One region of the Paracoccus jiaweipingae genome, then DNA from elsewhere that is predicted to be linked to it. Evidence: riboswitches for the same ligand, from Rfam matches in the RefSeq annotation. Region 1 holds a riboswitch; each other region holds the start of a gene.
The links. Region 1 has a riboswitch for cobalamin ahead of ACFXP9_RS10765 (energy-coupling factor ABC transporter permease). Riboswitches for the same ligand answer to the same signal wherever they lie in the genome.
Positions count from the first base shown of each region.

Region 1 (7,969 bases):
CCCGCGCTGGTCGGCATGGCTGCGGATGGCGTCATGCGCCCGCGTCAGCCGGTCACCCAGCCGCGCCCGCTGGTCCTGTGCGGAAACCGGCACCCCCATCGTCGCCGCCTGCGCCGCGATCATGGCGCTGGCGACATCGCCGCCGCGATGCCCGCCCATGCCATCGGCCACCAGCCACAACCCGGCGCGGGGCAGGCACAGCATGTCGTCCTCGTTCGTGTCGCGAATCTTGCCGCGATGGCTGCATCCGCCGCAGGCGATATGCAGGTCGGTCGGCACCTGATCGGCCCCGCCGCCGCAATCGCAGGGGGCACAGAACACGCCGATACCGCTGCCTAGAACTGCCATCGCACCTGCCCGCTGATGCCGACGCTGTTCAACTGGTCGCCATGGCGCAGGTCGATGCGTCCGCTGGCGCTGAACTGGCGCGGGGCGCGGGCGCTGCCGGCATCCAGCACCTTGAGGTAATTCGCCCCCAGGCTCAGCTCGCCATAGGTGTCCAGATGGTCCGAGCTCAGCATCTGCGGCTCGAACTCGGGGTGGCCCTGCCATGAAAAGACCGACTGCATGGATTTGGTAAAATCACGATAGACCGTCACCGTGGCATAGGTGGTCAGCGCCGAATCGCCCGATGGCCGCACCCGGCTGTGCGACAAGCTGGCCCCGGCAAAGCCGACGCGGGTGGTGTTGTCGCGGAAATCCAGCTGATAGCCGTCGTCGAACCGGACCGACCCCGATTGCGACCGCGTCACCGCAAAGCCGGCGGTGGGCACCACCTGCCAGCCCTGCTGCGGCAGGCTGAACGCATAACTGACCGAGCCGCTGAACGTGCGCGCGCGGCTGGAAAAGCGGCTGTCATTCAGCCCCAGCCCGGCCCCGATCACCGGGCTGTTGCGCAGGTCGAAATCGGTGTTCTCGTAACGGTATTGCAGGTCGGCGGCCCATTGCCCGCGGGTGGCACTGACATAGACCCCGGCATAGCTTTGGGTGAAATCGGCCCTTGTCGTGCTGGCCAGAACCGAGGTCAGCCGCGACGAATTGGACGGGTCGATGGCATAGACCGGCTGGCTGGTGCGCCCGCTATTGACCCCGGCAATCGCCCCCAGCGCGATGTTCCAGCCCTGCAAAGGCCGGTCGGCGCAGGCCAGATCGGCACCGACCTGCATCCCGGTATAGGTGGCGCTGATCTGGCTGTCGAAGCGGTTGATGCCATTGCCGGTCGACCCGGTGGCATCGGCCCGCCCGCCGACGGCGCGACCCCAGGCACCCGGCCCGCAGTGACGTTCGCCGGGGTTGGCGGCCAGCCCGACGACATAGGGGCTGGACGGGCGGTTGATCACCGACCCGATCAGCGACTGGGTCAGGGCAATATTGCCAAACAGGGCGCCGATGGCGGGGTTGGTCTGGCTGACAATGACCAGATCGCCACTGGCCGCGTCCTGATCCAGCGAATAGACGATGCGTTCATTCGCCGCCCCGACCGGGTCGAAGCGATAGGTAAAATCGCTTTGCCTGCGATAGGCGGCGTCGATATCCAGCACCTTCACCCGCGTTCCGATGCGATAACCGGGGTCCAGCGTCAGCACGTCAAAGCCAAAGGACAAATGCCCTTTCACCGCGCCGCCGCGCACAATGATCTGGTCCGCGCGGCGCTGCGCCAGATCAAGGTCCAGACGATAGCTGCCATTCCCGGTCAGCCCGCCATTAACCACCAGCCGGTCGGTGGCGCGCCCGTTGCTGAGGGTGACCAGACCGTCATTGTATAATCCGGGCCCGGCGGTGGCCGCGGGGCCAGTCACCGCAGGACCAGTCACCGCGGGGCCAGTGGCGGACAGCGCATCGCGCCCCGGCAGGCCCGGCGCCGGGGCGTCAGGGACCGGCAGGCGCCCGATCCGGGTCCGGCCACCGGCCCTGATCACACCGTCGCGGCCATTGCGAACCTGCCCGTCAATGCGCCCCCCGGCCACGGCCAGCTCGCCCCGGTTATCGACGCCATCGCGGGCCGTCAGCACGCTGTCGGCCAGCACCCAGACCGTGCCACGGTTCAACAGGCCGCCCGTCCACAGATCGCCCTCGATCGTGACCTTGCCGCTGGTGTCGTTGCGCAGCGACCCCACCCGGCCCGACAGCCGTGCCGTGCCGCGATTGCCCAGAACGCCCTGCACCGTGCCGCCCCGCAGCGCCAGATCGCCGGCATTGAACAGATCGCCCGTCACCGTGCCGTCCAGCCGGGCGGTGCCGCTGTTCAGCACATCGCCCTGAAACCGCCCGGTCCCGGTCAGAGTGCCGGTATTGCGGACATCGCCGCGCAGATCGCCGTCATTGACCAGCGTGCCGCCATTTTGCACCGGGCTGTCGACCGCCAGCGCGCCATCCCCGGTCACGGTGATCGTTCCACCCGTGCGCCCGGTCAGGCTGCGCAGCCGCAGATCGCCGGTGACGGTCAGCGACCCGCCCTTGCGGTTGGTGACATCATCGGCACGCCCGGTCAGCACCGCCTCGCCGCGATTGTCCAGATCGCCCGCGATCCGGCGGCGGCTGATCAGGGTGCCACTGTTGTCGATATCGCCGGTGATCACGCCCGAGGCCTCCAGCCGGCCGCTGTTATCGACATTGCCGGTCAGGCCGCCATTCACGGTCAGGGTGCCGCGATTATCGACGCCCCCGGTCGCGGTCAGCCGGTCGCGACGCCGCACCAGCAGGTCGCCTTCGTTCACCACGCTGCCTGCGGTCAGCTGACCACGGGTCAGGATGGTGCCACCGGCCTTGCCGACCAGCCGCCCGACCTGCCCCGACAGCGCCGCGCTGCCGGTGTTTTCCAGCAGCCCGGTAGTCTGTCCGTCGGAAACCAGCGTGCCACCGTTGAACAGATCGCCCTGAACGGTGGCCCCGGCGCGGTTGGTCATCTGGCCGGAATTCACCACCTGCCCGGTCAGCGTGCCGCCATTCACCAGCCGCCCGCCATCGGTATTGCCAAAGCGGTCCGCGCTGGCGCTGCCCCCGGCATCGACCCGCATCAGCCCGCGATTGGTGACCTGCCCGGCCCCGGCCAGCACCCCGGTCGCGGTCACGATCACGGTGCCGCCATTGTCCAGATCGCTGCCCTGCATATCCAGCCGGTCGCGGATCGACAGATCGGCCCCCCTGGCATTGCTTAGCCCGTCGGAAATGACCGAGGGCTTGTCGATCCGCATCTTGCCAAGGTTGCGCGCCCGGCCCGACATCTCGACCGCGCCGGTGATGCGCGATCCGGCCTCCAGCACGATGCGGTCCGCGATGATCCGAAACCGCCCCAGCCCCCCGTCCGAGACCCGCCCGGCATTGCGAAACAACCCGCCAACCCGCAGCACGCTGTCGCGCGCGGTCTGGATCAGGCTGCCCCGGTTGATTACATCGCCGGTCACAAGGGCCTGCCCCTGCACCCCGACGACACCGGCATTGTCCAGCGTCCCGGCCATCTGGCCGCCATCCAGCCCAAGGTTGCCGCCCGCCGCATTGCGCAGGTCGGCCTCCAGCGTGCCGGCCAGCGCCATGCGCCCGGTATTGGTGGCGGGGCCGGTGACGGCCAGCCGCCGGTCGCGCGCCACGGTGACCTGACCGGCATTGTCCAGACGGGTCGCGGTCAACGCATCGCTGACGGTCAGATCCGCGCCGCGTTCATTGCTGATGGCGCCGGTGCTGCCCGCCAGCGTGGCCGTGCCGCGGTTGGTCAGCCGCCCCGAGACGCCGCCGCGCGCCGTCAACTGGCCGTCATTGACCACATCAGCCACCAGCAGGCCGTCGCTGGTCAGGCGGCCCTGATTACCGATCCCCCCAGCCACCGCCAGCCGCGCACCGCTGGCAACGGTCAGGTCGCCCGCATTGGCCAGCGTTTCCATCCGGGTGTTGCCGGTGATGCCGATCCCGGCGCCCGCCGCATTGGTCACCCGACCGGCGCGACCGGCGATCCAGGCCTGTCCGCGATTGTCCAGCGCCCCGGCCAGAACGCCGCTGCTAACCAGCCGGCCCCGGTTGACGACATCGCCCGCAAGGCGACCGCCATTGTCGATCTGCCCGGTGTTTTCCACCCCGGTCGCGGTCAGCACCTGCCCCGCGCCCACCGTCACCCTGCCCGCATTGCGGATGCCCGCCGCGACCAGATCGCCGGTCAGGCTGGTGCTGGCATTTTCCAGATTGGTCAGGTCGCCGGTAATCCGCCCGGCCAGTTCTGCCCGGCCCGCATTCCCCAGCGCCCCGGTCAGCCGCCCGGTCAGCCGCAGCGTCCCCGTCGCCGCCTGATCGACATCGCCCGCCAGCACCCCGGCCACCGTCAGCGTGCCGGAATTGGAAATGCCGGTGCGGGCGGTCATGCGGGCCTCGGGGCGGATGCTGACCGTGCCTGCATTCTCAAGCCGGTCCAGCGCCAGATCGCCCGCCAGCGACAGCACCGCCCGCGCGGCATTGTCCAGCACACCACCGATCCGCCCGGCGATATGCGCCGTGCCGCGATTGACCAGCCCACCGCCGATCTGGCCGCCCATCGCCAGATGGCCGTCATTGCTGACAGTGCCGGTCACGGTGCCGGCGATGTTCAGCGTGCCGCTGTTGTCAGCATCGCCCTGATGGCGGCCCTGCACCGACAGGGTGCCTGCATTGCGCAACCGGCCCGTGGTCTGGCCCGCATGGGTAAAGATGCTGTCAGCGGCGATGCGCAGATCGACCGCCGCGTCGGATTGCCCGGCATAGGTCACCATCCCCGGCCCGGACACCGCGAAACTGCCCGACAGGGCGCTGTCGATAAACAGCCGCGCCAGCGGCGGCCCCCCGACGCGGTCGCCGGTGCCGGACGGCGTGGCACCGCCCTCGGGTTCGGCCGGGCCTTCCATCAGGCGCGGGCCGCGCAGGATCGTCGGCACGACCATCGGCACAGGCAGATCCGTTGACGGGGTTTCGACCGGCACGACCTCGCCGGGCGGCGACGGGGATGGCGGGGCAAAGCGCAATTCGGCCACCCCGCCCGCGGGCGCGACCAGCCGCCCGCCACCCAGCCGATAGGTGCCACCCTGCACCTGCATCCCGGCAACGGCGATATCGCCATCCAGCGTCAGAACCACCGGGGCATCGCCGGACGGCGGGGCCAGCACCGCGACATCGCCCGGCGCAAAGGCCAGATGCCCGCCACCGCGCGCATCGGCCCAGACCGCATCGGTCAGGTTCCACGGTCCGCTGACCGGGTCCAGCCCGGCATTGTCACCGGCGCCATTGTCCAGAAATGCCACCCGCCCCAGCGCCGGTCCCGACACCGCCAGCCACATGGCCAGCCCGGATGACAGCGCCGCGCCGCCCAAGACCCATGCTGAAAAACGACCCTGCCCGCCCCGCATCGCGCCCTCGTATTCATCCACCAGCGGTTTAACACCATTATGTCGGCTATACTAGGGCGTGAAACGCCTGTCAGCGCGCGACGTGGTCTGGCCAGTTTTGCTTGCCTTTCCGGCGCGGCCAGCGGATATTCGCGCATGACGGTCCCCCGCCAAGGGGTGAAAAGGGAACGCGGTGAAATGCCGCGACTGCCCCCGCAACTGTAAGCGGCCAGCGGGCCGCAACGCGCCACTGGCCCCGGCTGGGAAGGCTGCTGCCCGCCACGACCCGCAAGTCAGGAGACCTGCCGTCACCTGCCACAGGGCCACGCGCCCATTGCCGGTTTTCCGGCCCCAAATATTTCGCCGTCGGGGATGACGGCACGGAGGGATGAACATGCATATCGAACCCGGACTGGTCGCCGGCGCGAAAATCGTGCTGAGCTATGCCACGGCCGCCACGGCCGCCGCCTATGTCCTCAAGCAATCCGTGGATGCGGTGCGCGAACAGGGCGCCATCTCGCTTGCTGGCCGCGCGCTGATCGCCACCGCCGCCGTCTTGACCTTTTTCGAGATCCTGCCCCATTACCCCGTCGGCGTGTCCGAGGTGCATTTCATCCTTGGTTCAACCCTGTTCCTGATCCTTGGCGCGGCACCCGCGGCCATCGGTCTGGCGCTGGGGCTGTTGGTGCAGGGGCTGTTCTTTGCGCCCTTCGACCTGCCGCAATACGGCATGAACGTGACCACGCTGCTGGTGCCGCTGTTCGCGGTCGAGGCGCTGGCCCGTCGCATCATCGCCCCGCACACGCCCTATGTCGATCTGCGCTATCGTCAGGCGCTGGCGCTGTCGACCACCTATCAGGCCGGGGTGGTCGCATGGGTGGCGTTCTGGGCGCTGTATGGTCAGGGTTTCGGGTCGGAAAACCTGCAAAGCATCGTGACCTTCGGCGGTGCCTATATGCTGGTCATCATTGTCGAGCCGCTGGCCGATCTGGCGGTTCTGGCCGCCGCCAAGGCCCTGCACGGGCTGGCCGGGTCCGGCTGGGTCACGCATCGCCTGCATCACAGCGCCTGACAGGATTTCACAAATCTGTCACAACCGTTTACGATCAGGGCGCGCCCGAGGGCGCGCCTTTTTCCATGCCCGGCCCGGTCACTGCCGACCGGCCGCCGGTCCCCGCCCACCGCCGCCCCGGCCCTTGTCGCAAAGGTTTCGCCATGTCCCGACTGCTGGCCGCCCTGTTCTGGCTTGCGCTTTGCCCGGCGCTGGCCGCCCCCCGCCCCGCCGGGGCCGAACCGCCGCCGGTGCGGCTGGTCGCCGCCGGCAGCCTGACCGCCGCGCTTGGCGATGTGGCACAGGTCTTTGCCGACAGCACCAATCAGCCGGTGCAGACCCGGTTCGGCCCGTCCGGGCTGATGCGGCAACAGATCGAACAGGGGCTGCCGGCCGACCTGTTTGCCTCGGCCAATATGGCGCATCCGGGGGCGCTGCACGATGCCGGGCTGTCCGGGCCGGTGGTGGTGTTTGCGCGCAACCGCCTGTGCGCGCTGGCGCAGCCGGGGCTGGGGCTGACGACCGACACGCTGCTGGATGCGATGCTGGACCCGGCGCTGCGGCTTGGCACCGCGACCCCCGGCGCGGACCCGGCGGGCGATTACGCCTGGCGGCTGTTCGACCGGGCCGAGGCCCTGCGCCCCCATGCCGGTGCGGCGCTGAAGGCCAAGGCGCTGCAACTGACCGGCGGGCCGGACAGCGCCACGCCGCCGCAGGGGCGCAACCTGTATGGCTGGGTGATGACCGAACACCGCGCCGACCTGTTTCTGACCTATTGCACCAACGCCATGCGGGCCAGCGCCGACACCCCCGCGCTCGAGGTTCTGCCCCTGCCCGAGGCCCTGTCCGTCGGCGCCAGCTATGGCCTGACGGTCATGCGCGGCGCCCCGCCCGAGGCGCACGAACTGGCGATGTTCATCCTGTCCCCCGACGGTCAGGCCATTCTGGCCGATTACGGCTTTGCCGTGGGGCGGGTGCAAACGGGGGGGCGGCGATGAAGCTGTGTCTGATCGGGATCGGCACCGGCAACCCCGACCACCTGACATTTCAGGGCGCGCAGGCGCTGGCCGCCGCCGATCTGGTGCTGATCCCTGAAAAAGGCACCGGGAAAGAGGATCTGGCCCATATCCGCCACGCCATTCTGGACCGGGTCGCGCCCGATGTGCCACGGGCGTCCTTTACCATGCCGCGCCGCGATTCCAGCGGCGATTACCGGCAGGGCGTGCATGACTGGCACGACGCCATCGCGGCGCAGTGGCTGCGCGCCATCGGTGGCTGTGACGGCACTGTCGCGCTGTTGGTGTGGGGCGATCCGTCGCTGTATGATTCGACCCTGCGCATTGCCGCGCGGCTGGACCCGGCGCCGCAGGTGCAGGTCATCCCCGGCATCACCGCCCTGCAAGCCCTGACCGCCGCCCATGCCATCCCGCTGAACACCGTGGGCGGCCCGGTGACCATCACCACCGGTCGCCAGATCCGCGATCACGGCTGGCCCGATGGCGCGGAAACCGTTGCGGTCATGCTGGACGGCGAATGCAGCTTTCAGGCGCTGGACCCGCGCGGTCTGACGATCTGG
Region 1 covers NZ_JBISBS010000005.1:213,043-221,011, forward strand. Annotated here, with positions in the region: gene ACFXP9_RS10755 (PP2C family protein-serine/threonine phosphatase) at 1-348, opposite strand, end outside; gene ACFXP9_RS10760 (beta strand repeat-containing protein) at 336-5,384, opposite strand; cobalamin riboswitch at 5,486-5,666, shown strand; gene ACFXP9_RS10765 (energy-coupling factor ABC transporter permease) at 5,737-6,414, shown strand; gene ACFXP9_RS10770 (molybdate ABC transporter substrate-binding protein) at 6,558-7,391, shown strand; gene cobF (precorrin-6A synthase (deacetylating)) at 7,388-7,969, shown strand, end outside.

Region 2 (7,969 bases), on a different contig from region 1:
CTGGGACGTGGATGACGCGCAGGCATCCGCGCTGGGGGCACAGGTCGGCGCGCTGGATTTCGTCAGCCATTGCTATCTGCGCCCGCGCGCGCTGCCCGACTGGCCCTATAACCTGTTTGCGATGCTGCATGGCGACAGCCGCGATCAGGTCGAGGCCCTGCGCCAGAAGCTGCGCGATCTGTTGGGCGATGCCTGTCGCGGCAGCGATATTCTGTATTCGACCCGGATTCTGAAAAAGACCGGGATGCGTCTGCGCGACGCCTGACCCATCGAAAGGCACGGCCATGTTTCGCCTGACCCAATATATGCAGCAACTGATCACCCCCACCCCGGTGCGGCGGCGGGGCGATCCGCAAAACGTCAGACCGGTGGTGATCTGGAACCTGACGCGCAGTTGCAACCTGAAATGCCGCCATTGCTATACCGTGTCATCCGACCATGTCTTTCCGGGCGAGTTGAGCCATGAACAGGCCATGGCGGTGCTGCGCGATCTGTCCGATTTCCGCATCCCGGCGCTGATCCTGTCGGGCGGAGAGCCGATGTCGCGTTTCGACTTCTGGGATCTGGCGGCCGAGGCCCGGCGGCTGAATTTCCGGCATCTGTCGCTGTCGACCAATGGCACCAAAATCAATGCCGGCAATGTCGACCGGCTGGCCGATCTGGGCTTTGACTATGTCGGGATCTCTCTGGACGGGATCGGGGCGGTCAATGACTGGTTCCGCGGGGTGGATGGGGCGTTTGACAAGGCGCTGGCCGGCGTGCGGGCCTGCAAGGCGCGCGGGGTCAAGGTTGGGCTGCGCTTTACCATCACCCGCGACAATGCCCATCACCTGCCCGCCATGCTGGACCTGTGCGAAGCCGAGGGCGTGGACAAGTTCTATCTGTCGCATCTGGTCTATGCCGGGCGCGGCGACAAGCATCGCGGCGACGATCAGGAACATGACCACACCCGCCACGCGATGGACCTGCTGCTGGACCGGGCATGGGATGCGGTGTCGCATGACCGGGCGCTGGAAATCGTGACCGGCAATAACGATGCCGACGCGGTCTGGTTCATGCGGTGGGCGCAGGCGCGGTTCGACCCGCAGGCGGTGGCGCATGTGGCCGCGCATCTGCGCGCATGGGGGGGCAATTCCTCGGGGTTGGGGGTGGGTAATATCGACCCGCAGGGCAAGGTCCACCCCGATACCTATTGGTCCGATTACACCATCGGCAGCGTCAAGCAGGTGCCGTTTTCGGCGCTGTGGACCGGCGACGACCCGATGCTGGCCACGCTGCGCACCCGGCCCCGGCCGCTGAGAGGGCGCTGCGGTGCCTGCGCGTTCAAGGACATTTGCGGCGGCAATACCCGCATCCGGGCGCTGCAACTGACCGGCGATCCGTGGGCCGAAGACCCGGCCTGTTACCTGACCGCGCGGGAAATCGGCATCAGCGATGCCGACCCGGACCGCCTGACCGTCACGCCATTCCGGGGGAAAAGCCATGATCCGGCGCATAAATTCTTTTAAGCCCCGCGCTGCCAAGCCCGGCGCTGACAAACCCCGTGCAGCGCTGTCGCTGCTGGCGGCGGCTTTGGCGGCGGTGCCGCTGGCCGCGCAGGCCGGGACACAGGCCGATGCGGCAACCGGCGCGGCGGCCGATTACGCCGAACATTGCGCCGCCTGCCACGGTGACAACCGGCTTGGCGGCACCGGCCCGGCGCTGATCCCCGAAACGCTTGGCCGCGTCAAAGGGCTGGACGCGGTGATCGCCCAAGGCCGCCCGGCCACGCAAATGGCGGGTTTTGCCGACCAGCTGTCGCCTGACCGCATTGCCGCGCTGGTGGGGTATATCAAGGCGCCGCTGGCGCAAACCCCGGACTGGACACTGGATGACATCGCCGCCAGCCGCGCGATGGCGCCGGACTATGCCCCCTCGGTCGCGCCGCGCTTTACCGCCGATCCGATGAATATCACGCTGGTGGTGGAAACCGGCGATCACCATGTCAGCGTTCTGGACGGCGATACATTCGACGTGCTGGACCGCTTTGCCACGCCTTACGCGGTGCATGGCGGGCCGAAATTCAGCCCAGACGGGCGCTTTGTCTTTGTCATGTCGCGCGATGGCTGGGTGCAGAAATACGATATCTGGTCGCTGTCGGTGGTCGGTCAGGTCCGCGCCGGGCTGAACAGCCGCAATATCGCCATCAGCCATGACGGCAAATGGCTGGCGGTGGCCAATTACCTGCCCGCCACGCTGACCATCCTGTCGACCGACGATCTGTCGCCGGTCCGGGTGATCAGCGTCATTGCCCGCGACGGCACAGCCAGCCGGGTCAGCGCCGTCTATCAGGCGCCGCAGCGCAAAAGTTTCGTGCTGGCCCTGAAAGACGCCCCCGAGATCTGGGAGGTTGCCACCGACCCGCAGGCCGGCCCCTTCCACGAGGGGTTTGTCCACAGCTATGAAAAGGGGATGGAGGAATCGCTGGACGCGCAGCAGGGACTGTTCGCCCGCCGCCGCATTCTGGTCGACGAACCGCTGGACGATTTCTTCTTCACCCCCGATTACAGCGCCCTGATCGGGGCCAATCGCAAGGGCGACAAGGGCGTGGTGGTGAACCTGAATGTGCGGCGCGAAATCGCGGAACTGCCGCTGCCGGGGATGCCGCATCTGGGGTCGGGCATCACCTGGATGCGCGATGGTCGCCGCGTGATGGCCAGTCCGCATCTGAACGAGGGCGTATTGTCGGTGATCGACATGCAGGACTGGTCGCTGGTCAGACAGATCAAGACCGACGGGCCGGGGTTTTTCCTGCGCAGCCATGAAAATTCGCCCTATGTCTGGGCCGATGTGTTTTTCGGGCCGAACAAGGACAAGATGCATATCATCGACAAGCAAAGCCTTGAAATCGTCAGGACCCTGCGCCCCGAACCCGGCAAGACGCTGGCCCATACCGAATTCACCCGCGACGGCAAATATGCGCTTGTCTCCCTGTGGGAGGATGACGGCGCGGTGATCGTCTATGACGCCAAAACGCTGGCCGAGGTCCGGCGCTTGCCGATGCGCAAACCCTCGGGCAAATATAACGTCTGGAACAAGATTACCTTCAGCGATGGCACCAGTCACTGACATAGCAATCATCGCCCATGGCCAGCCCGGCGATCCGGCGCCGCTGCAACAGGCGGTGGCGGCACTGGCGGCGCGGGTGGACGCGCTGTTGCCCGATCTGCGCGTCAGCGGGGCGACGCTGGCCTGCACCGACAGCCTGTCGCGCATCACCGATGCGCGGCTGATCTATCCGCTGTTCATGGCCGATGGCTGGTTCACCCGGGTCGAGATGCCGCGCCGCCTGCGCGCCGCCGGTGTCCATCTGGCCGAGGTCACCGACCCGCTGGGGCTGGACCCTGACCTGCCGGAGATCGGGCTGGATCTGGCGCTGGCGGGGGCGGCGGGGGCCGGGCTTGATCCGGCGCAGACGGCGCTGATCGTGGCCGGGCATGGCTCGGGCCGGGGCGAGGCCGCGGCCAATGCCTGCCGCGGCTTTGCCGATGCCATTGCCGCGACCGGGCGTTTCGCGCAGGTCGTTACCGGGTTTATCGAACAGCCGCCATGGCTGGCCGATGCCGCGCGCCTGCCCGGCCCGGCGCTGTGCCTGCCGTTTTTCGCCACCGCAGCGGGGCATGTCATGCAGGACATCCCCGACGCCCTTGCCAGGGCCGGCATGACCGGCCCGGTGACGCCGCCGGTCGGTCTGGCCCCGGCGGTTCCGGCGCTGGTGGCGCGGCGCCTGTCCGCAGCATGGAAGGACATGACATGACCACCCCGCAACCGGGCCGCTGGCCGCTGTGGAAACTGGCGCTGTTGCTGTATCCCTTCGCGGGCGGCGTGGTGTGGATCAACCTGTTCATGCTGGCGCTGATGGGCAACGCCATCGGTCTGGGCAGCCTTGATCCGGTCCAGTCGGTCCGGGTCGCGGTGCTTTTGGGTATTCCGGCGGCATGGGCCAGCGCACGCTGGGTGCGCGGGCTGATGGATCAGGCTGACGCGGGCTAAGGCCCGTGGGCCCGTGGGTTCGTGGGCCCGTGGGGGCGGCCTCAGGCCAGCCCCAGTTGCAGCGCGGCCAGCAGCGCGATGGCCAGCCCGGCTGACAGCTCGAACAGGGCGGCGGCGATGCGCAGCGCCGGGGCCTGGGTCAGCGTCGCCAGCGCGCCGCGCCGCAGGGTGACGCTGGCGGTTGCCACCATCGCCGTCAGCGCCGCCGTGCCCATGGCCATGACCAGCGCGCCCCAGATGCCGGCGGCGAAAATACCCATCTGCCAGGTCAGCACCAACAGCAACACCGCGCCGCTGCAAGGCCGCACGGCAATGCCCGCGATCAGCGCCGCCATGTCGCGCCAGCCGGTCGCGGCGGCAATGGCCTGTGGGCTGGGGGCATGGGCGTGACCGCAATCGGGGCAGACCGCCGCATCGGCAGGCGCGCTGTGGTGATGATCGTAGTCGTGGTGATGATCGTGGTGATGATCGTGGTGATGATGGTGGTGGTGGTCATGCCCGTGATCATGGCCGCAGGCGGCAGCATGGTGCGGACCCGCCCCGCGCGCCGGGCGCATCCGCCACAACCGCCGCGCGCCCCGCCACAGCAGCCACAGCCCGATCAGCCCGATCAGCGCGAAACTCAGCGGGGCCAGACGCTGTTCGGCCAGCTCGGTCATGTGGCGGCGCGACAGGTTCAGCACCGTGACCCCGGCCCCGACCAGCGCAATCGCCATCAGCCCCTGCCCCAGCGCGGCCAGCGCCGACACCGTTGCCAGCCGCCGCGCCGGAATGTCGCGGGCCAGACCGTATGCGCCGACCAGAAACTTGCCATGCCCCGGTCCCACCGCATGAACAAAGCCATAGCCAAAGCACAGCCCCAGATACAGCAGCCACGCGCCGCCATCGCCCGCCTTCAGCGCGCGCAAGGCGCGGGCCAGCGCGTTCTGGACATCGCGCTGATGCGTGGCCGCCCATTGCGACACCGCCGCCGGGTGCAGCAGCACCCACCCAAGCCCCAGCGCCAGCAGCGCCGCCAGCGCAATGATCAGCGCGCGCCGCATGTGACCTCGAACCGGTCGGCAAAGGCCGCGCCCACATCGGGCATCTGCATGAAGGTGATGGAATCGGTCTGCATGTCCAGCCTGGACAATTCGGCCAGCAATTCCTTCTGGCCGCTGTCATCGGGCTTGCGCCGGGTGATGGTGCAATCGTCGCGGCCCTTGACCACCGGGTCGGCGGGCGTGTCATAGGCCACGAAATAGCTGGGGTCATAGGCCCGCGCCACCACCGGCGCGGCGCGCGTCACCGGCACAGGTTTATGCAGCGGGCGGGTATGGATGGTCAGGATGCGGCCATCGCGCCAGACCGCCTTGTGATCGACAGGCCGGTCCAGCGCCAGCGGCTGACCACCCTGTTCCAGCGTGAAATCGCCCGGAAAGCCCGCTGCCCAATCGACATCATGGCCCGCCCATGCCGCCAGCCGCGCCGGGTCCGGCTCGCCATCGCCGTCGCGGTCCAGCTGCGCGTCCTCGATCATCGAGAGGGAATAGAATTCGTCATACAGCCAATAGACCCGAATCGCCGCCAGCCGCCCCTGCCCGTCAAACAGCAGCGCGAAAGAAGCGTCGATAAACACATGCGGATGCGCGCTGGCGGGCAGACCGCCCGATAACAGCGCGAAAACAAGCGCCAGGGCGCGAAAGGGGCGGCGTATCGTCATGCTGGCGGTGGTAACGCGGCGCCCAGGTGATGGCAATCTGCCACAGGTCGCGATGGGCGTGGGAAATGCGTTTGATCTTTGCCCCAACCCCCTGATATGCGCGGCAATCCCAACCGGCGGTTGCCGCCCGATCAAGCCTGTGTGACAGAAAAGCAGCCGATGGCACACACACGATATTGACAGTTTTGGCCAGTTCATATCTAAATGATGTGGTCATGGTGCCCCCGGATGCCGGGGGTGAAAATGGGAAGCCGGTGGAAATCCGTCGCTGCCCCCGCAACTGTAAGTGGTTTGTCGCCCCGGTTACCACTGGTCCCTTCGGGGGCCGGGAAGGTGGGGTTGACGCCTTCGCCACAAGCCAGGAGACCTGCCATGGCGCGTGATAACCGACACCGGGCGGAGGGTCCGGCGGCGTGGCGCGGGCCTTGGGACCGGCATCATTCCGCTGTGCTTTTTCCGTCTTCAGACCAAGGACCGAACCAATGACGATCACCGTTTATTCGAAACCCGCCTGCGTCCAATGCACCGCCACCTATCGCGCGCTGGAACAGCGTGGGCTGGATTACACCGTCATCGACCTGTCCGAGGATGCCGAGGCCATGGACCGCGTGACCGCGCTGGGGTATCGTCAGGTGCCGGTGGTCGTGGCCGGTGAACAGCACTGGTCCGGGTTCCGCCCCGACATGATCGGTGCCCTGGCGAACTGAGGCACCCAAGGCCGGGCGGGCGGTCCCTGCGGGCCGCGGGCGCGGCGGTGGTTGATCCGCGATGACATGGGTGGGGATATGGGCGGTCTGGCCTATTATTCGACCGCGTCCGGCAATACCCGGCGCTTCATCGAACGTCTGGGATTGCCGGCGCTGGAAATTACCCGCGATGCGGTGATCGACCGGCCCTATGTGCTGGTGGTGCCGACCTATGCCGATGATGCGGGCCGGGGCGCCGTGCCCAAGCCCGTGATCCACTTTCTTAACAATCCCGGCAACCGCGCCCTGCTGCGCGGGGTTATTGCCGGGGGAAACCGCAACTTTGGACAGTTTTTCGCCTGTGCCGGCGATGTGATCACCAAGAAATGCGGGGTGCCTTGTCTGTACCGGTTCGAACTGGCCGGCACACCCGAGGATACCGACCGCGTCAGACAGGGATTGGAACGATTTTGGACGACCTGAGCCTTGACCGCACCGAAGTGCTGACCGACCCGCGCGCGCCCGCGGATATGGATTTCCACGCGCTGAACGCGATGCTGAACCTGTATGATGAAAACGGGCGCATCAATTTCGAGGCCGACCGCAAGGCCGCGCGTCAGTATTTCCTGCAACATGTGAACCAGAACACGGTTTTCTTTCATTCGCTGAAGGAAAAACTGGGCTATCTGGTCGATGAGGGCTATTACGAGGCCGACGTTCTGGCCCAATACAGCGAAGCCTTCATTCAGAAGATCTGGGACACGGCCTATGCCCGCAAGTTCCGGTTCCGCACCTTCCTGGGGGCATTCAAATATTACACCAGCTATACGCTGAAAACCCGCGACGGAAAGCGTTTCCTGGAACGCTATGAGGACCGGGTCTGCATGGTGGCGCTGACGCTGGCGGCGGGCGATGAAACCATGGCCATGAACCTGATGGAGGAAATCATCGCCGGGCGGTTCCAGCCCGCGACGCCGACCTTCCTGAATGCCGGCAAGGCCCAACGCGGAGAGCTGATTTCCTGTTTCCTGCTGCGGCTGGAAGACAATATGGAATCCATCGGGCGCGGCATCAACAGCGCGCTGCAACTGTCCAAACGCGGCGGCGGCGTCGCCCTGATGCTGACCAACCTGCGGGAATCGGGGGCGCCGATCAAGGGCATCGAAAACCAGTCCTCGGGCGTTATTCCGGTGATGAAGCTGCTGGAAGACAGCTTCAGCTATGCCAACCAGCTTGGCGCGCGTCAGGGCGCCGGGGCGGTTTACCTGAACGCGCATCACCCTGATATTCTGCGCTTTCTGGACACCAAGCGCGAAAACGCGGATGAAAAGATCCGCATCAAGACGCTGTCGCTTGGCGTGGTGGTGCCCGACATTACCTTCGAACTGGCCAAGCGCGACGACGATATGTATCTGTTTTCGCCGCATGACATCCAGAAGGTCTATGGGGTGCCGTTCTCGGAAATTTCGGTCACCGAAAAATACGCCGAGATGGTGGATGACAAGCGCATCCGCAAAACCAAGATCCGGGCGCGGAAATTCTTCGAGAT
Region 2 covers NZ_JBISBS010000003.1:75,984-83,952, reverse strand. Annotated here, with positions in the region: gene ahbB (siroheme decarboxylase subunit beta) at 1-265, shown strand, start outside; gene nirJ (heme d1 biosynthesis radical SAM protein NirJ) at 285-1,508, shown strand; gene ACFXP9_RS06510 (cytochrome D1 domain-containing protein) at 1,483-3,108, shown strand; gene ACFXP9_RS06505 (sirohydrochlorin chelatase) at 3,092-3,796, shown strand; gene ACFXP9_RS06500 (hypothetical protein) at 3,793-4,032, shown strand; gene ACFXP9_RS06495 (nickel/cobalt transporter) at 4,074-5,075, opposite strand; gene ACFXP9_RS06490 (DUF1007 family protein) at 5,060-5,734, opposite strand; cobalamin riboswitch at 5,934-6,123, shown strand; gene nrdH (glutaredoxin-like protein NrdH) at 6,217-6,441, shown strand; gene nrdI (class Ib ribonucleoside-diphosphate reductase assembly flavoprotein NrdI) at 6,520-6,903, shown strand; gene nrdE (class 1b ribonucleoside-diphosphate reductase subunit alpha) at 6,951-7,969, shown strand, end outside.
Region 2: it holds a riboswitch for cobalamin, as region 1 does, so the genes downstream of both, nrdH (glutaredoxin-like protein NrdH) here and ACFXP9_RS10765 (energy-coupling factor ABC transporter permease) in region 1, are expected to answer to the same signal.

Region 3 (7,969 bases), on a different contig from region 1:
TAGGCCTCGTTCTTTTGCGGGTTCCAAGTAAAGCCTTCCATCTTGCGGAATTCCAGCGTCGCGCCTTTGATGGCGGCGTAACGGCGGGTTTCCAGCGTCGCGGCGGCCAGTTCCATGCCCGGTTTCACCTTCAGGCACTGATGCACATCCTCGGCGATCGAGGGGGTGAAGCCGTCCGCGCAGCTGCCGTCTTCGGCCATGTCCGCGACCTCGAAAATATCGGCAAAGCGGGTCTTGGCGTCGATCAGCTTGCGGACCTCGTCGCTGGTCGCATGGCCCAGTTCGACCCAGTCGATATCGGCCTCGCCGGCGTCCTGATCGGCGGTCTGGGTCCATTTCGCGGCATAGAGCGTGCCTGCATCCAGCTTGCCGGCCTGATCCGCGATGAATTTGTAAAGGCCGACATTGGTGCCGTCATCGGTAATATAGACGGTCTTGTTGTCGGGCATGACATGGGCCAGTTCGATCGCGACGCGGCCCATCGCGTAATGTTTGGTGGCGCTGGCATGACCCTGATCGTCGATGGTGATCTCGGTCGGGAAGCCATAGGCATAGGGGTTAAAGGCGGCCCGGAAATCGTCCAGCGTCATGGTCGCCGGGTCCAGCCCGAAGAAACGCGCCATCGGGCGGTAATATTCGTCGATTTCCGAGATGTCATTGGCGGCCTCGACGGCCTCGGCATTGGGGGGGTATTCCTCGCCGCCCAGATGGTTGCCCCAGGGCGTGACCGACCCGGCGCAGGGCACCCACAGGCCGCCTTGCTGCGCGAAATCGACCGGGCTGGTCTTGGTGGCGGTCAGCTTGCCGTCCCCGTCCTGCGTCAGTTCGGTGACATAAATCGCACCGGGGCGCGATTCGAAATGCGTCACCGCATACAGTTTGTCCCCCTTGCGAATCAGCGAGGTGAAATCGGCATCCACCGACAGGTGTTCCGACCCGTCCTCGGAGGTGACGACCTTGCCGTCACGGTCGATCAGCGCGCCGAACACGCCATCGCCCAGCTTGTCGCCGGTGCGGGCCAGAACGTGATAGGCGATGGGGTAATCCTTGCCATCCACCGTCACCTTGTCCGAGGCCAGCACCTGACGCTTGGCGGCGTCATCGGCGGCAAAGGGCACGGGGGAAAAGGCAAGCTCTTGCGCCTGGCCCGTCAGGGGCAGGGCGGCAAGGGCGGTGGCGGCAAGAAGAATGGCTTTGGGCTGCATGATGCGCTCCGTTGGCTGTTGCGCCGCAAACCCTAGGGCCGTTCTGTGACAGGCAGGTTACAGGCCGCCGTTTTCTTGCGGCGACCTGTGCGGCACCGGGCTGGCCCCGACGGCGACGCCTCTGTCCCTGACCTAACCGGGTCTGGACGCGGTCAGGATAAAGCGGTGATGAACCCGCGTGCGCAGCCGGTTGCGCAGCCCCTGACCCCGGCGCTGGGCGCGGGCGATGGGGGCATATGGCAGCTGACCGATCCGGTCAAAGCCAGCCTGTGACAGCATCCCGGCCAGCTGATCAAAGCGCAGCCCGTGACCGAAGGGCAGTTGCCGCATGATCCCGGCATGGGCCTGCCCCAGCGCGTCGTCATGATAAGGGTCGGGCGACAGCCGGTCCCACAGCGCCAGCAGCCGCGCCAGACCGGGTCTGGCCGGACGCGTCCAGTCGCCGTCAAAGATCACCAGCCGCCCGCCGGGCCGCAGCACCCGCAGCCAGTCGGCAAAGGCCGCCTGCGGGTCGGTCAGTGTCCAGACCAGATGCCGGCACAGGATGGCATCGTAATGCGCATCGGGTTCCATGGTGTTTTCGGCATCGGCATGAACAAAGCGCAGCCGGTCCTTGCCGGCATGTTTGGCCCGCGCCTGTTCCAGCATAGGTTCCGCGAAATCCAGCGCCGTGACCTGATGGCCAAGCTGGTGCAGCAGGGCTGTCACCTCGCCGGTGCCGCAGGCCAGTTCCAGCACCTGTTGCGGCGCCGGGCCAAGATGGGCGCGTATCGGCGCCGCCCATGCCGGTGCCGCGCGGTCGGAAATGCGGTGGCCAAAGGCCAGATCAAACCGCGCGGCGCGGCGCGACCAATAGGCGCGGATCTCCTCGCGCAGGTGGAAATTGTCGCCCATCTCAGGGCCGCCCGGACAGGATGGCGTCAAAGCGGTCGCGGGCGCGCTGTGGCAGGCTGTCGGGCAGGGGCAGGTCGAACGGGCCGTCGCCCACCTCGACCACCATCACCATGCCCATCCCCAGATGCGGCTGGCAATAGATGCCATAGGCGCCCGGCAAATCCAGCGTGACGCTGAATTCGCGGTTGATCCGCGACTTGAACGGGGTGGCGCCGGCGGGGATCATGCCGTCCAGCGTGGCGGCGTTATGGCCCGGCTGGGTCGGCAAAAAGCGCAGCGTATCGCCCGGCGCAATGCGCAGATAGGCCGGTTCGAACACCATCGGGCCAGTGGCACCGCGGTTCAGCATGTCGATATCGTGGGTTTCGGCCAGCGCCGGGCCGGCGGCGATCAGCAAAGCGGCAAGAAGCGGTTTCATCGGTCATTCCCTGAGGTCGTGAAAACGGTAATGCAGCGCGTCATCGGCCGGGTCGTGCAGGGCGCGGGCGCCGACGCGAAAGATGCGGGCAATGCGGTCGGGGGTCAGAACCTGACGCGGTGGTCCCACCGTGACCAGCCTGCCGTCCTGCATCACCCCCAGCCTGTCACAGCCAAGCGCCTGATTCAGGTCATGCAGCGCAATGACCACGGTGACCGGCAATTCATCCACCAGCCGCAACAGCGACAGCTGGTGGTGAATGTCCAGATGGTTGGTGGGTTCGTCCAGCAGCAACAGCGCCGGACGCTGTGCCAGCGCGCGGGCGATCTGGCTGCGCTGGCGTTCGCCCCCCGACAGGGCCGACCACGGCCGCTGCGCCAGCGCGGTCATGCCGGTGGCGGCCAGTGCTGCGTCGACAATGGCGTGATCGCGGTCCGAAAACACCGACAGCGGCCCCAGCCACGGGGTGCGCCCCAGTTCGGCCACGTCGCGCACGCGCAGGGCCTCGGGGGTGTCGCCCTGCTGCTGGACCATGGCAATACGGCGCGCAATCTGGCGCCGGGGCATGGCGCGCAGGTCGGTGCCGTCCAGCGTGACCTGCCCCTGCGCGCGCGGCAACAGCCCCGCCAGCAGCCGCAGCAGCGTGGATTTGCCCGACCCGTTCGGCCCGATCAGGCCAAAGGTCTCGCCGGGATTTATGCCAAGCGACACGTCGCTGACGATGGGGCGGCCGCGCACCGACCAGCCCAGATTGCGGGCTGTCAGCCTCATGTCCGCACCTTTCCGCGCAGCAGGATCAGCGCGAAACCCGGCGCCCCGACCAGCGCCGTGACCACGCCAATGGGCACCACCTGACCGGGGATCAGCATCCGCGCCGCAATATCGGCGCCGATCAGAAACACCGCCCCCGCCAGCGCGGTCGCCGGCACCAGCCGGACATGGCGCGGCCCGACGATAAAGCGCATCGCATGGGGGATCACCAGCCCGACAAAACCGATGGACCCGACAAGGCTGACCATCACCGCCGTCATCAGCGTAACCGCGCCGATCAGCACCAGCTGCACCCGCCGCACGGCAAGGCCAAGCGCGGCGGCGGCCTCGTGACCGAAGGCAAAGGCATCCAGCACCCGGATATGCGCCAGACAGACCACCGCCCCCGCCAGCGCCACCGGCGCGGCCAGCGTCACATCGGGCCAGCGCACCCCCGACAGGTTGCCAAGCAGCCAGAACATGATGCCGCGCGCCTGTTCGGCATTGGCGGAACGCGCGATCAGGAACGAGGTCAGCGCATTGAACAGCTGTGACCCGGCCACCCCGGCCAGCACCATCTGCGCCGCCCCCCCGCCCGAGGCCCGCGCCAGCAGCGCCACCAGCGAAAACGCCAGCGCCGCCCCCAGAAACGCCCCTCCGGACATGCCGATCAGCCCGCCGCCAAGCCCCATCAGCGTCACCGCCACCGCCCCGGTCGAGGCCCCCGCCGACACCCCCAGCAGATAGGGGTCGGCCAGCGCATTGCGCACCAAAGCCTGCAAGACCAGCCCGGCCAGCGCCAGCCCGGCCCCGCAACTGGCCGCGACCAGCGTGCGCGGCACCCGGTAAGCCCAGATAATACCCTGTTCAATCGGGTCCACCGCCAGCCCCGCCGACCACAGGTGATTGGCCAGCGCGGCACGGATGGCCGCCGGGGTAACCGGGGTTTCGCCAAGCGCCACCCCGGCCAGCAACGCCAGAACCAGCCCCGCCAGCCCCAGCCCGGCCCAGATTGCGGCAGCCATCATGCTGCGGCTCATTTCAGGTCAAAGCCATCCAGCGCCTGCGCCAGTTCCTCGATCGCGGTGATGTTGCGGATTGACGGGTCCATCGAATGCGCGTCCAGCACCACGATGCGGTTGTTTCTGACCGCGTCGATCTGGCTGGCCACCGGGTCGGTTTTCAGGAATTCCAGCTTTTTGTCCACGTCATCGGCGTCAAAGCGGCGGCGGCTCATTTTTGCGACCACGATGATGGCGGGGTTGGCGCGGGCGATGGTTTCCCAGCCCACGGTCGGCCATTCCTCGTCGCTTTCGATCACATTGCGCAGCCCCAGCGCCGCCATCATGTAACCCGGCGGGCCTTTGCGCCCGGCGACATAAGGATCGCCCTGAAGATCGGCCGAGGAAAACCAGAACAGCGCCGGTACATCGCGCACCCCCAGCGCGCCCGCCTTGTCGATGGCGGCCTGTTCGCGCTGGCGCAGCTGATCGACCAGCGCCTCGCCAGCTTCGGGGTGGTCAAAGATGCGGGCAAGGTCCCGAACGCCCTGATACACGCTATCCATGCTGAACATCGCCGCGCGGGTCCCGTCCGAGCCTTTGGAATTGTCCTTCCCGGCACAGTCGGCGGCCATGATATAGGTCGGGATACCCAGATCCGCGAATTGTTCGCGCGTGCCGACCACCCCCTGCGGCCCGACATACCATTCATATTGCGACGCAACCAGCCCCGGCTTTTTGGCGACGACGCTTTCAAAGCTGGGGTCGTTATCTGCCATCCGTTCGATCCCGTCATTGAGGGCGCGATATTGAGGCAGCACATCGGTAAACCAGACCGAGGTCCCCTTGACCTTGTCGCCCAGACCCAGCGCATACATCGTCTCGGTCGCGGACTGACCGATGGTCACGGCGCTGTCGGGGGCGTGGTCAAAGCTGACCTGAACGCCGCAATTTTCCAGCGTCAGCGGATAGGTGGTCGCGGCCATGGCCGGCAGCGTGGCGGCCAGAAACAGCCCGGCAGCGCCGGCAAGGCGCAGGGTCGGAAAAGCGGTCATGAATGATATTCCCGGATTTGCGGCAAGGCAGGGAAAGATCGCCGGATCATGCCGTATCGCCCCGCAAATGCAGGGTCCGGCATGGCGGGGCCGCAGGGAAACAACATCTGGCACCTCTCCGGGCGCCCCGCCCGGTTCAAGCTAAACGATGTCGGCAGGTCTCCTGACTGGCGGGTCGCGGGGACTGGCGGCCTTCCCATGGGCAAGCCCACAGTGGCATGTCGCTGGTTCCTCGCCGCCTACAGTTGCGGGGGCAGTTCCGGTTCGCGGCAAAACCGCGGCGGATTCCCTTTCAATTCCTTACGGAAACCGACAGCTAAAGCCTGTAACCGCTTGGCCCCGCCGATGCAATGGCCCGAACGCGCCGCCATGCCCCGCACAGGCCGTAAGGTCGACGCGAAAAGACCGGTCTGAACCAGACGCAAACGATTGCGGGGCATGTTTCGTGTGTGGGGGGGGGGAGAGGTGGTGCCCGGAGGCGGATTCGAACCACCGACACGCGGATTTTCAATCCGCTGCTCTACCAACTGAGCTATCCGGGCATCGCAGCCTTGCGGCTGGCGTAGGCGGGTAGGTAGCCGACCCAGCCGGCCCTGTCCAGCCCAAAATCGGAAAAAATCAATCCTCGGTTTCGGGTGTTCCCGCCGGCTCGCCGGGGATGGCGTAATCGCCGCGCAGCCAGCGCGCCAGGTCAATGTCGGCGCAGCGTTTCGAACAGAACGGCCGCAATTTCGGGTCGGCGGGTTTGCCGCAGATCGGACAGCGGGTCATGCGCCCTCGGCCAGCCGTGTCAGGGGGACGCGGTCGCGCTTGCGGTTGACCTCGAACAGGCCCATGGCCGTCCAGCCGATGACCGTCATCGCGCCGCCTTCGGGGCGGGCGGCGGCGCGCAGAACTTGTTCGATGGTGCCACGGTCGCGCTTGGAAACCGGGGCAAAATCGACCACCACCTGCCCGCCAAGCCCGCGCAGGCGCAACTGGCGCGGCAGGTCGCGGGCCATGGCGATATTGGCCTTCAGCGCGGCGGCGGGGGAATGGTCGCTGCCGGTATTGACGTCGATACAGATCGCGGCCCGGGTTGGTTCGATAAAGGCGAAGGCCCCGCCGCCAAGATCAACCCGCGGTGACAGCAGGGCATCAACCGCTTCGCTGGCGCCGCTGTGGTCAAAGGCATCCGGCCCATCCTCGATCCCGTCGGGGGCGGGGTCGGACCAGTCCTGCCAGGCGGTATCGGTAGGTTGGGGCGCGTCCAGCAGGATCTGCGGGTCCCCGGCCAGATCGGCGGTCAGCGCCTGCGCCAGGTCCAGCAGCGGGGCCAGTTCAGCGGTGATGTCGGCGTCATCGGCATCGGCGGCGGCGCTGCGGATGATGACGCCAGTCGTGCTGTCATCGCCGGGGTGCAGATCGCGCACCAGATCGGACAGCGCGGTGCGCAGCGCTTCATCCTTGATCTGGCGCGAAACATTCACCCCCGGCGCACCGGGCGTCACAATGACATGGCGCCCGCGCAGCAGGAAACGGTCGCTGACCGGAACCGCCTTGCCGTCCTCGGGCACGCCCGAGACCTGCACGATCAGCGGCTGCCCCTCGCGCAGGCCGCCCTTGCTGCGCAAAAATCCGCGCTGCCCCTCGGGCAGGCGCAGGAACACGCCGCCCTGTCCCTTGACCAAGCGGTCGACGATGCCACGGCAAATGGTGCCGGGCGGCAGCGCGGTCAGCGCGTCAGGGGCGATGATCAGCTGGTCCAGCTGACGGTCAAGGAACAGGGCCGCGGCGGGGTGGCCGCGCCATTGGCCGATAACAACATGTTTCATGCGGGGTGTTCCGGGTGCAGGCCGGCCGAGGCCAGCAAGGCAGAGGTTTCGGCCAGCGGCAGGCCGACAATGGCGGTGAATGAGCCTTGAATCCAAGGGATAAAGGCCGAGGCAGCACCTTGGATGGCATAGCCGCCAGCCTTGCCCTGCCATTCGCCGCTGTCCAGATAAGCGTCGATTCGGGCGGCGGTCAGCGGCAGGAAACGCACGGTGCTGGCCACGATCCGCAGGCGCGTCCGGGTTGCATCGCGCAGCGCAACGGATGTGATGACGCGGTGCCGACGCCCCGACAGCAATTGTAAAAAGCGACGCGCCTCGTCGGCCGTTTCGGGCTTGCCCAGAATGCGCGGGCCAGCGGCAACGACCGTGTCGCCGGCAAGGACCAGTTCATCCGGGCCGTGGGCGACGGCCAGCGCCTTTTCGCGGGCCATGCGTTCGGCAAAGGCGCGCGGGGGTTCGCCGCGATGCGGTGTCTCGTCAATATCGGCGGGGGCGATGCGGGCGGGGCGATAGCCGATCTGCGCCAGCAGCGCCAACCGGCGCGGGCTGGCCGAGGCCAGAACCAGAGACCGGTCATCACGGGCTGGGTCAAGGCCGGGCTGTGGCCCGCGTTCAGGGGCCGGCGCGTGACTGGCCGCGGCGGTCCCGGCCTGACCGGGGGCTGCCAAGGCTTCCCCGCTGCCGGTGGCCGCGACCACGGTTGCGGCCGATCGGGCGTCAGGGATTGGGTCGTCTTGTGTCGCCATTATGCGCCCCTTTGGGCTTGCGCCCGCCAGGGGTGGCGCAGGCCGCGATTATTTAAAGCGGTAATTGATCCGGCCCTTGGTCAGGT
Region 3 covers NZ_JBISBS010000002.1:105,567-113,535, reverse strand. Annotated here, with positions in the region: gene ACFXP9_RS04010 (PhoX family protein) at 1-1,205, opposite strand, end outside; gene ACFXP9_RS04005 (class I SAM-dependent methyltransferase) at 1,338-2,099, opposite strand; gene ACFXP9_RS04000 (pseudoazurin) at 2,101-2,517, opposite strand; gene ACFXP9_RS03995 (ABC transporter ATP-binding protein) at 2,521-3,288, opposite strand; gene ACFXP9_RS03990 (FecCD family ABC transporter permease) at 3,285-4,295, opposite strand; gene ACFXP9_RS03985 (ABC transporter substrate-binding protein) at 4,304-5,323, opposite strand; cobalamin riboswitch at 5,460-5,652, opposite strand; tRNA gene ACFXP9_RS03980 (tRNA-Phe) at 5,790-5,865, opposite strand; gene ACFXP9_RS03975 (DNA gyrase inhibitor YacG) at 5,942-6,094, opposite strand; gene ACFXP9_RS03970 (ribonuclease E/G) at 6,091-7,137, opposite strand; gene ACFXP9_RS03965 (Maf family protein) at 7,134-7,703, opposite strand; gene infA (translation initiation factor IF-1) at 7,932-7,969, opposite strand, start outside.
Region 3: it holds a riboswitch for cobalamin, as region 1 does, so the genes downstream of both, ACFXP9_RS03985 (ABC transporter substrate-binding protein) here and ACFXP9_RS10765 (energy-coupling factor ABC transporter permease) in region 1, are expected to answer to the same signal.